3 regions of the Janibacter melonis genome follow, and region 3 is predicted to be linked to each of the others. Evidence: predicted binding sites of a transcription regulator. Region 3 holds the regulator's gene; each other region holds the start of a gene.

Region 1 (3,265 bases), 300 kb from region 3:
CAGCGTCGTCTTGCCCAGCCCGGGCGGGCCGGAGAGCAGGACGTGGTCCGGGGGCGCGGCACGGCGCCGCGCCGCCTCGAGGACGAGCCCGAGCTGGTCGCGCACCTTCGTCTGGCCGGGGAAGTCGACGAGCCGCTTCGGGCGCAGCGCCGCCTCGACCGCGGTGTCGTCCTCGGCCGCGGCGTCGACGATGCGCGCCGTCGCGTCGTACGACCCGTCGGGCAGGCTCGCCGGGCCGCCGGGCGGGCTCACGGGGCCGTCGGCCGGCCCGCCGCCGGCGGGCTCCTCGGCCTCGCGGATCTCGGAGGTGAAGCCGTCGCGGCTCATCCGGCGAGCTCTCGCAGGGCGGCGCGCAGGGCGGCGGAGACGTCGGGCGTGCCGTCGAGACCGGCCGCGGCGCGGTCGAGCGCGCCCTCGGCCTGCGACGCCGAGTAGCCCAGGCCGACGAGGGCCTCGAGCACCTGGGTGCGCCACGGGGGGACGACCGGCTCGACCGGGGCCGACGCGACGGCACCGGGCACGACGCCGATCTTGTCGCGCAGCTCGAGCACGAGGCGCTCGGCGCCCTTCTTGCCGATGCCGGGGACCTTCGTCAGGGTGCGCACGTCCTCGCTGCCGACGGCGGTCGCGAGGGTGTCCGGGGTGAGCACGGACAGGATCGCGAGCGCGACGCGCGGCCCGACGCCCGAGACCGTCATGAGCAGCTCGAAGGTGTCGCGCGTGCCGTCGGCGTCGAAGCCGTAGAGGGTGAGCGAGTCCTCGCGCACGACGAGCGAGGTCGCGAGGGTCACCTCGGAGCCGGTGCGGCACGCGGCGGCGACGGCCGGCGGGGTGTGCACGAGCATGCCCACACCGCCGACGGAGACGACGACGCGGTCGAGGCCCACGTGCTGGGCGCTGCCGGTCACGGAGGCGATCACGCGCCGACCCCCTTCGCCGCGAGCCGGGCCCGCTCGGAGGCGACGGCCTGCTCGAGCCGGGCCGACCCCCCGCCACGCCACGCGTGGCAGATGGCGACGGCGAGCGCGTCGGCCGCGTCGGCCGGGCGAGGCGCCTCGGGCAGGCCGAGGACGCGGGTGATCATCGAGGTGACCTGCGCCTTGTCGGCGCGTCCCGAGCCGGTGACCGCGGCCTTGACCTCGGTCGGGGTGTGCTCGTGGACGACGAGACCGCGGCGCGCGGCGGCGAGGTGGACCAGGCCGCTCGCCATCGCGGTCGTCATGACCGTCGGCACGTGCTCGGCGACGTAGACCCGCTCGATGGCGACGACATCGGGCTCGAAGCGGTCGAGCCACGTGTCGAGCTCGTCGGCGAGGTAGGCCAGCCGGTCGCCGGTCGCGCGCTCGGAGGTCGTGCGCACGACGCCGACGGCGATCATCCGCGGTCGGGCCCCGCTCGGTGCGAGGTCGCCCCGGACGCCGACGTCGACGACCGACAGCCCGCACCGGGTGAGACCGGGATCCACCCCGAGGACGCGCACGACATCTCCCTTCGACCGAACACCTGTTCGGGACCAACCTACGCAGACGGGCCGGACGGCGTCGTCAGCGACACGCGTCCGGCCCGGTGCGAGGACCTGCCCGGCGGGCGACCTCAGTCGTCGGACTCGAGCTCGGCGAGGACCTCGTCGGGGATGTCGCCGTTGACGTAGACGTCCTGGACGTCGTCGCTGTCCTCGAGGGCCTCGACGACGCGGATCATCTTGCGCGCGCCGTCGGCGTCGAGCGGGACCTGGAGGTTGGGCACCCACGAGGCCTCGGCCGAGTCGTAGTCGACCCCGGCGTCCTGGAGCGCGGTGCGCACGGCGATGAAGTCGGTGGCCTCGGAGACGACCTGGAAGACGTCGCCGTGGTCGTTGATCTCCTCGGCGCCGGCCTCGAGGACGATCTCGAGCAGGCCGTCCTCGGTCGCGTCGGGCTTGCCCTCGCCCTGGGCCTTGGGGACCATGACGACGCCCTTGCGGTCGAAGACGTAGGCCACCGAGCCCGGGTCGGCGAGCTGGCCGCCGTTGCGGGACAGCGCGGTGCGCACCTCGGCCGCGGCGCGGTTGCGGTTGTCGGTGAGGCACTCGACGAAGACGGCGACGCCGCCGGGCGCGTAGCCCTCGTAGACGATGGTCTCCCAGTCGGCCCCGCCCGCGGTGGCCCCCGACCCGCGCTTGACCGCGTTGTCGATGTTGTTGTTGGGGACCGAGGACTTCTTCGCCTTCTGGATGGCGTCGTAGAGCGTCGGGTTGCCCGCGGGGTCGCCACCGCCGGTGCGCGCGGCGACCTCGATGTTCTTGATGAGCTTGGCGAAGAGCTTGCCGCGCTTGGCGTCGATCGCCGCCTTCTTGTGCTTCGTGGTTGCCCACTTGGAGTGGCCGGACACTAAGACTCCCTCTGCTGCTGCTCGCGGTGACCTGATCGACGGCCAACTGTAGTCGCCGGGTGCGCCGTCGGCGGGCGTGCCTAGGCTGCGGCCATGGACCGACCCCTCGTCATGCGGCCGCGGGCGGCCGCAGACCTGCCCGCCCTCGTCGACCTCGTCGGCGAGCAGCAGCCGCAGAGCCGCTACCCCTACCGGTGGCCGCTGCCCTTCCCCGTCGAGGACTTCCTCGTGCGCCCGGGCGAGATCGAGACGTGGGTGGCCGAGGACGACGAGGGCCTGCTCGGGCACGTCTCGCTCACCCGGGCCGACGTCGACGAGCACGCGGCGGCGTGGTCGCAGGGCACCGGCCGACCGGCCGGGGAGCTCGCGGTCGTCTCGGTCCTCGTCGTCGCGAGCCGGGCCCGGCGTCGAGGCATCGGGCGCGCCCTCATCGGCGAGGCGGTCGCGCGCAGCCGTGCGCTCGACCTCCAGCCCGTGCTCGACGTCGTGCCGGTCAACGACGCCGCGCTGGCGATGTACCGCGGCCTCGGCTGGGTCGAGCTGTCGCGGGCCCGCGCGTCCTGGCAGCCCGGCGACGCGCCCGACCTCGTCCTCATGACCCTGCCGGGCTAGCTCCCGGCGGGTGGCACGGCTAGCCCTTGGCAGGTACCGCCACCGGCACCGGGGCCGTCCGGCTCCAGCCGAGGACGACCGCTGCGTCCGTGCGTCGGAAGAGGTCGCGGTCGGCGGCCTTGCGCAGGTCCAGGGTGCGACCGAGCCGGATGCTGTAGAAGCGGTAGTCGGTGTCCCCCACGCCCCCCGAGGCTCCGGCCCGGATGCCGTAGTCGGCCGCGGAGCGGCTCGACACCGTCGTCGTCGTGATGATCGGACCCGACGTCCCCGCCGCGGCCACCAC
Region 2 (3,265 bases), 170 kb from region 3:
CTGCGACCCGAGGTGGCTGAGCACCGAGCGCTCCTCGTCGGCGACGCTCGCCTGCTCGAGCGCGAGCACGTCGGCGCGGTCGGCCTCGGAGTCGAGCAGCGCCCCGGGCACGAGGTCGCTGAAGATCCGCACGCCGTGGATCGCCTCGACGGTGAATCCGGCCCGACCGAGCCGGGCCACGACGTCGCCCTGGTCGAAGCGACGCGGCATCGGGTCGCCGCTCCCCCAGCGCCCGTCCGGGCTCGCGAGCGCGGCCCGGGCCTGGTCGAAGCGACCGGCGAGCGCCCGGGCGACGACGGCGGCCAGGCGCTGCGCGGTGACGAGGCTGAGGTAGCCGCCGGGCGCGAGGACGTCGGCGATCCGGCACAGCGTGGTGTCGGGGTCGTCGACGACCTCGAGGGTCCCGTGGCAGCACACGAGGTCGACGCTGCCGGCGGCGAGCACCTCCGAGAGGGTGTCGGCGTCGCCCTGGACGGCGCTGATGCGGGCCGAGGCGCTCGACTCGGCGCTGCGCCGTCGTAGCGAGGCGAGGGCGTCGGCGCTCGGGTCGACGACGGTCACGGTGTGCCCCTGCTCGGCGAGCGGCACGGCCAGCCCTCCGGTGCCACCTCCGAGGTCGAGGACGCGCAGGGCACGGCCGAGCTCGCGCTGCCGCTCGGCGGTCAGGGTGGAGACCTCGGACCACACGGCGGCGGTCCGCAGGTTGCTCTCGACCCCCCGGCGGCGGGCGGGTCGGCGTTCGTCGCTCACGGTGCTCCCTTCGTGCGCCACGGGTGCGGCACGTGGATGCCCCAACCCTAGTTCGGCCCGGGCCACGGGTGCGACCACCCCGCGGGCGGGGTCACGACGCCTCGGCGTCCTCGACCCGCCCGGCGCCGCCCGGGCCCGTCGCGGGCAGACCGGTGCTGCTCAGGCTGACGGGCACGAGGGTGGCGGGCAGGCTCGGCGCCGGTAGCCCGAGCGTCGCCGCGGCGACGAGGAGGAAGTCCTCGCCCGCCCGCAGCAGGTCGTCGACCCCGCGGACGTCGGCGGGAGGACGACGCTCGGCCCGCTCGAGGTGCGCCGCCCACTCCGAGAGCTCGGGAGCGACCCGCGCGAGCACCTGCCACGTGCTGCTCGGGCTGCCCGCCGCCTGGCCCGGGCGCCCGCGCGCCGCGAGGACGGCCGCCGCCACCCGCAGCGTGCCGAGCCGGGTGGCGGCGAGCCGCTCGGGGGCCTCGCGCACCCAGTGCGCCTCGGTGAGGGCGTCGGCGGCGTCGGCGAGGAGCCGGCCGACCTGCTCGATGTCTGCCATGCCGTGCACGACCACCCTCAGCCCCGCGCCGCCACGAGCGACCAGGCGACGGCCGCCCCGCCGTCCTCGCGGTCCGCCCGCAGGTCGAAGACCTCGTCGGCGCCTCGGCCCGAGCTCGCGCAGACCCGCCAGACCTCGCCGCGGCAGTCCTCCTGCCAGCGGTCGACGACCCGGCTCACCCGGTGGAGGCGCCCCCTCCACAGGAAGGCCCGGGGCGCTCCCCCATCACCCGAGGAGTCACCGCCCGGAGCCCCTCGCACCTCGATGCTCTCGCCCGCCACCCGCGTCGTCACCGCGTCCTCCGCTCGTCGCCGTCACCCGTGATCGAACACCTGTTCGAACTGGTGGCCACACTAGCGCGGGTGACGTCGAGGTGGTCAAGCCCGCCGGGGCACGGGGGCGGGGCGTGCGCCGAGCGGTCGCTCAGGCGCGCAGGTGCGAGAGGTTCTGCAGCACCTCGAGGCTCGCCGTCGAGCGGTTCATCGTGATGAGGTGCAGGCCCGGGGCGCCCTCCCCGAGCATCCGGTCGGCGAGCTCGGTGGCGATCTCGACGCCCACGGCCCGCACCGCCGCGGGGTCGCCGTCGACGGCCTGGAGGCGGTCGACGACGGCCGCGGGCAGGGGCGTGCCCATGAGCTGGGCCATCCGCCGGATCTGCTTGACGCTCGTCACCGGCATGAGACCGGGGGTGATCGGCAGGTCGCGGCGGGCGGCGACCTCGTCGCGCAGCCGCAGGTAGGACTCGGCGTCGAAGACCATCTGGGTCACGGCGAAGCTCGCGCCGGCGTCGGCCTTGCGCACGAGGGTCTCGACGTCGTCGCGCAACGAGGCAGAGCTCGGGTGCACGTCGGGGAAGGCCGCGACGCCGACCTCGAAGCCGCCGACCTCGCGCACGAGGGCGACGAGGTCCTCGGCGTGATCGAGCCCCTGCGGGTGGGCGGTCCACTCGCCGCCGGGGTCACCGGGCGGGTCGCCGCGCAGGGCGAGGACGTGGTCGATGCCGGCGGCGGCGTACCCGGCGAGCACCTCGCGCAGGTCGTCGACGCTCTGGCTGACGCACGTGAGGTGCGCCATCGCGGTGAGCGAGGTGCGCTGGCCGATCTGCTCGGTGACGCGCAGCGTGCGGTCCTGGCTCGAGCCGCCCGCGCCGTAGGTCACCGACACGAAGTCGGGGGCGAAGGGCTCGAGGCGCGCGATCGCCTCCCACAGCACCGCCTCGCCCGCGTCGTCCTTGGGCGGCATGAACTCGAAGCTGATCGAGGGACGCGTCGAGGAGAGCCGCTGCGGGATGGTCCCGCCGGGTGCGCTGGGCGACGTCATGGCGGCGACGATAGCCCGCGGGCCTGCCCGTAGGCTGGCGCGTACCTGCTGCTGAGACCGCCGCCGACGTCGCCGCTCGCAGCACCGACCGCACCGCCCGACCCCACCCTCGAGGAGCCGACGTGCCCGACCCCTTCGCCGCCGACCTGCGGGGCCGGGTCCAGGCCCAGCTCGATGCCGAGATCGCCCGTCAGCAGCGTCATCTCGACGAGATGGGTCCGGACGTCGCCGACCTCACCGACGCGATCAGCTCGCTCGTGCGCGGCGGCAAGCGGCTGCGCGCCGCCTTCGCCTACTGGGGCTGGCGCGCGGGGGGCGGCGAGGACGGGCACGTGCCGGTGGCCCTCGCCTCGGCGATGGAGCTCTTCCAGGCCGCGGCCCTGCTCCACGACGACGTCATGGACGACTCCGACACCCGCCGCGGCGCCCCCGCGGCGCACCGGGCGCTCGCCGCCGCGCACGCGCAGCGCGGGTGGCGCGGCGACGCCGACCGCTTCGGCCTGTCCGGGGCGATCCTTGCCGGCAACCTCTGCCTCGACTGGTGCGACGACCTCGTCGTGCGCTCGGGCCTGCCGGCCGACCGTCTCGCCGCGGCGTGGGAGGTCCTCGAGCGGATGCGCACGCAGCTCATGGCCGGCCAGTTCATCGACG
Region 3 (3,265 bases):
ACCTTCCGCGAGATCGCCGACGTGCTGAGCCGCGGGCCGGCGCTGGCCCTCACCGGCGCGGGGATGTCGACCGACTCGGGGATCCCCGACTACCGCGGTCCGGACGGCACGCGCCGGGTGACGCCGATGCACCTCTCGGAGTTCGTCGGCAGCAGCGCCGCCCGGCGGCGCTACTGGGCGCGCAGCTACGTGGGGTGGCGCCGCTTCAGCGCGGCCCGGCCCAACCGCGCCCACGAGCTCGTCACGCACCTGCAGGAGCGCGGTCAGGTCGGCAGCGTCATCACCCAGAACGTCGACGGCCTGCACCAGGCGGCCGGCAGCACCGGTGTCGTCGAGCTGCACGGGAGCCTGGCCGAGGTGGTCTGCCTCGCGTGCGGCGCCCGGGAGGCCCGGGCCGCGCTCGACGAGCGGATGGCGCAGCGCAACCCCGGCTTCGACGCGGACAGCGACGAGATCCGACCCGACGGCGACGTGCGCCTCGAGGAGGTCGAGGTCGAGGCCTTCGAGGCGCCGCTCTGCCTCGTGTGCGGGTCGGACATGCTCAAGCCCGACGTCGTCTTCTTCGGCGGCTCGGTCGACAAGCCGCTCGTCGAGCACTGCTTCGCGCTCACGGAGGCGGCGCCGAGCCTGCTCGTGCTCGGGTCGAGCCTGCAGGTCATGTCCGGCCTGCGCTTCGTGCGGCGGGCCGCCAAGCTCGGCACGCCGGTCGTCATCATCACGAGGGGACGCACGCGCGGTGACGACCTCGCGACCCACCGGGTCGACGGCTCGCTCGACACGAGCCTGGACGCGCTGGCCCGCGCCAGCGCACAGGTCGGCTGACCGGCCCCGCCACGCAGGACGGGCCCGCCCCGTGCAGGGGCGGGCCCGTCCGGCCGGGGCGGCGCGCCAGGCTCAGATGCGGCGCAGGACCGCGGTGACCTTGCCGAGGATCGTCGCGTGGTCGCCGTCGATCGGCTCGAAGGCGGGGTTGTGGGGGAGCAGCCACACCTTGCCGTCACGTCGCTTGAAGGTCTTGACCGTCGCCTCGTCGTCGAGCATCGCCGCGACGATGTCGCCGTTGTCGGCCGTCGGCTGCTGGCGCACGACGACCCAGTCGCCGTCGCAGATCGCGGCCTCGATCATCGAGTCGCCGACGACGCGCAGGAGGAAGAGGGAGCCCTCGCCGACGACCTGCTTCGGCAGGGGGAAGACCTCCTCGACGCTCTCCTCGGCGACGATCGGCACGCCCGCGGCGATCTGGCCGAGCACCGGCACGTACGTCGCGGCGGGGTGGGCGTCCCCGCTGCCCGTCGCGTCGGGGTCGTGGGGGCTGGCGCCACCGCGGTAGCCGGCGATGTCGTGGGTCTGCGCGTCGCCCTCGGGGGAGCGGGGCGCATCGGGGGAGACGACCTCGATGGCGCGGGGCCGGTTGGGGTCACGGCGTAGGTAGCCCTTGCGCTCGAGCGCGGTCAGCTGGTGGGCCACCGAGCTCGGGCTCGTCAGCCCGACCGCGTCGCCGATCTCGCGCAGGCTCGGCGGGTAGCCCCGCGTCGCGACCGCGCTGCGGATCACCTCGAGGACCTTGACCTGCCGGGCGGTCAGCCCCTCGCCGTTGTCCCGCACCGGCAACGTGCGGATGTTGTCCTCGCTCATCGCGCCCCTCGCTGTCTCGCTCGCGCCGCGACCCGTGAGGGGGCGGCTGGTGGCCTGCTCCTGCGGGGGAGGACAGCGTTGTCGGTGCTCGCTGGTTGTCTCTCCCGTGTGGCCGACGGTAGTGCTCGGCCCGGTCTAGATCAAACACATGTTCGAGCGTGTCTTGTTCTCGCTCGAACACCTGTGCTAGACATCGTGCAGACGCCTCGTCGAACACCGGTTCGACCAGACGACCAGGAGGAGACCATGAGCGCACTCACCGTCCAGGCCCCGCAGCACGCTGCCCGGCCCTCGGCGCTGCGCGACCCGCGCCGGGCCGAGCGCCACCTCGTGTCCGTGCCGACGGGGACCGACGTCCCCACCGAGCTGCGGGTGACCCGTCGGGGTCGCCTCGCGCTCACGACGATCGCCGTCGCGGCCCTGCTCGCGCTCGGCACCGGCATCGCGACCGCGGGCGGCGAGGCCGCTGCGGCCACGACCGTCACCGTCGAGCAGGGGCAGACCCTCAGCGACGTCGCCGCCAGCCAGATGCCCGGCGTGCCCACGAGCGCGGCCGTCTCGGCGATCCGCTCGGAGAACGCGCTGAGCACCCCCTTCGTCCACGCCGGCCAGGAGCTCGTCATCCCGACGCGCTGACCGTCACGACGGATCACCAGACCACCCGGGTCCCTCGACCCGACCCGGGCGACGGCGACGGCCGCACCTCCACCGGGTGCGGCCGTCGTGCTGTCCCCGCCGGCTGTCGACGGGGCTCGCGTCGGCGTCTCGCCCGGTATCCCGGGACTTCTCGCCCGGGGGTTCGCCGGGTCTTGCGTGCGTGGTGGTGGGCGTGATGAAATGGCACTACATCTAGTGGTTGCACCGATGTCATTCGTCCACATGTAGTGCACATGTGAGGCGGAGTTGTCCACCGGTTGTCGACAGATGTCCACAGCAGAACCGCCCTGATCCACACCCCGGTCCACAGCTGGCGACACGCCTCGTGCTGGTGAGCCGGTGCCCGACCTGTGCCACCGTGCCCGAGAGGAGAGCATCGTGCACTGCCCCTTCTGCCGTCACACCGACTCTCGCGTCATCGACTCGCGCACGGCCGACGACGGGTCCTCGATCCGTCGCCGTCGGCAGTGCCCCGAGTGCAACCGGCGCTTCACCACGCTCGAGAGCGCGAGCCTGAGCGTGACGAAGCGCTCGGGTGCGGCGGAGCCCTTCAGCCGGGCCAAGGTCCTCGTCGGCGTCCGCAAGGCCTGCCAGGGCCGACCGGTCACCGAGGACCAGCTGGCCCTGCTCGCCCAGCGCGTCGAGGAGGCCGTACGGGCGCAGGGCAGCGCCGAGATCGACGCCCACGAGATCGGGATGGCGATCCTCGGCCCGCTGCGCGAGCTCGACGAGGTCGCCTACCTGCGCTTCGCGAGCGTCTACCAGGCCTTCGACTCGCTCGAGGACTTCGAGGCCGCCATCACCCTGCTGCGCGCCGAGCACACCGCTCTCGCGCAGGACGCCCCCTAGACCCCCGGGTACCGGCACGCGATCGGGCTGTCGGTACCCGGTGACACGCTCGATGCGAGGTCTTCCCTTGCACGCCGCACCACCCAGCACCACATGAGCAGCTCCACCTGCAGACCACGCACCA

What was found. Region 3 encodes LexA, which represses DNA repair genes until DNA is damaged. Its sites were predicted from a motif close to TCGAACANNTGTTCGA; they were not measured.
Region 1: a site for LexA is predicted at 1,496-1,511, ahead of ruvC (crossover junction endodeoxyribonuclease RuvC). Genes of this name have one in related genera too.
Region 2: a site for LexA is predicted at 1,619-1,634, ahead of EEW87_RS17120 (DUF6504 family protein). Genes of this name have one in related genera too.

What each region holds. Positions count from the first base shown of each region.
Region 1 covers NZ_CP044548.2:898,709-901,973, forward strand. Annotated here, with positions in the region: gene ruvB (Holliday junction branch migration DNA helicase RuvB) at 1-327, opposite strand, end outside; gene ruvA (Holliday junction branch migration protein RuvA) at 324-920, opposite strand; gene ruvC (crossover junction endodeoxyribonuclease RuvC) at 917-1,480, opposite strand; gene EEW87_RS04290 (YebC/PmpR family DNA-binding transcriptional regulator) at 1,594-2,370, opposite strand; gene EEW87_RS04295 (GNAT family N-acetyltransferase) at 2,464-2,982, shown strand; gene EEW87_RS04300 (hypothetical protein) at 3,002-3,265, opposite strand, start outside.
Region 2 covers NZ_CP044548.2:1,024,739-1,028,003, forward strand. Annotated here, with positions in the region: gene EEW87_RS04870 (methyltransferase domain-containing protein) at 1-750, opposite strand, end outside; gene EEW87_RS04875 (SAV_6107 family HEPN domain-containing protein) at 842-1,294, opposite strand; gene EEW87_RS17120 (DUF6504 family protein) at 1,312-1,587, opposite strand; gene metF (methylenetetrahydrofolate reductase [NAD(P)H]) at 1,718-2,614, opposite strand; gene EEW87_RS04890 (polyprenyl synthetase family protein) at 2,737-3,265, shown strand, end outside.
Region 3 covers NZ_CP044548.2:1,197,768-1,201,032, reverse strand. Annotated here, with positions in the region: gene EEW87_RS05685 (NAD-dependent protein deacetylase) at 1-822, shown strand, start outside; gene lexA (transcriptional repressor LexA) at 895-1,635, opposite strand; gene EEW87_RS05675 (LysM peptidoglycan-binding domain-containing protein) at 1,882-2,271, shown strand; gene nrdR (transcriptional regulator NrdR) at 2,671-3,141, shown strand.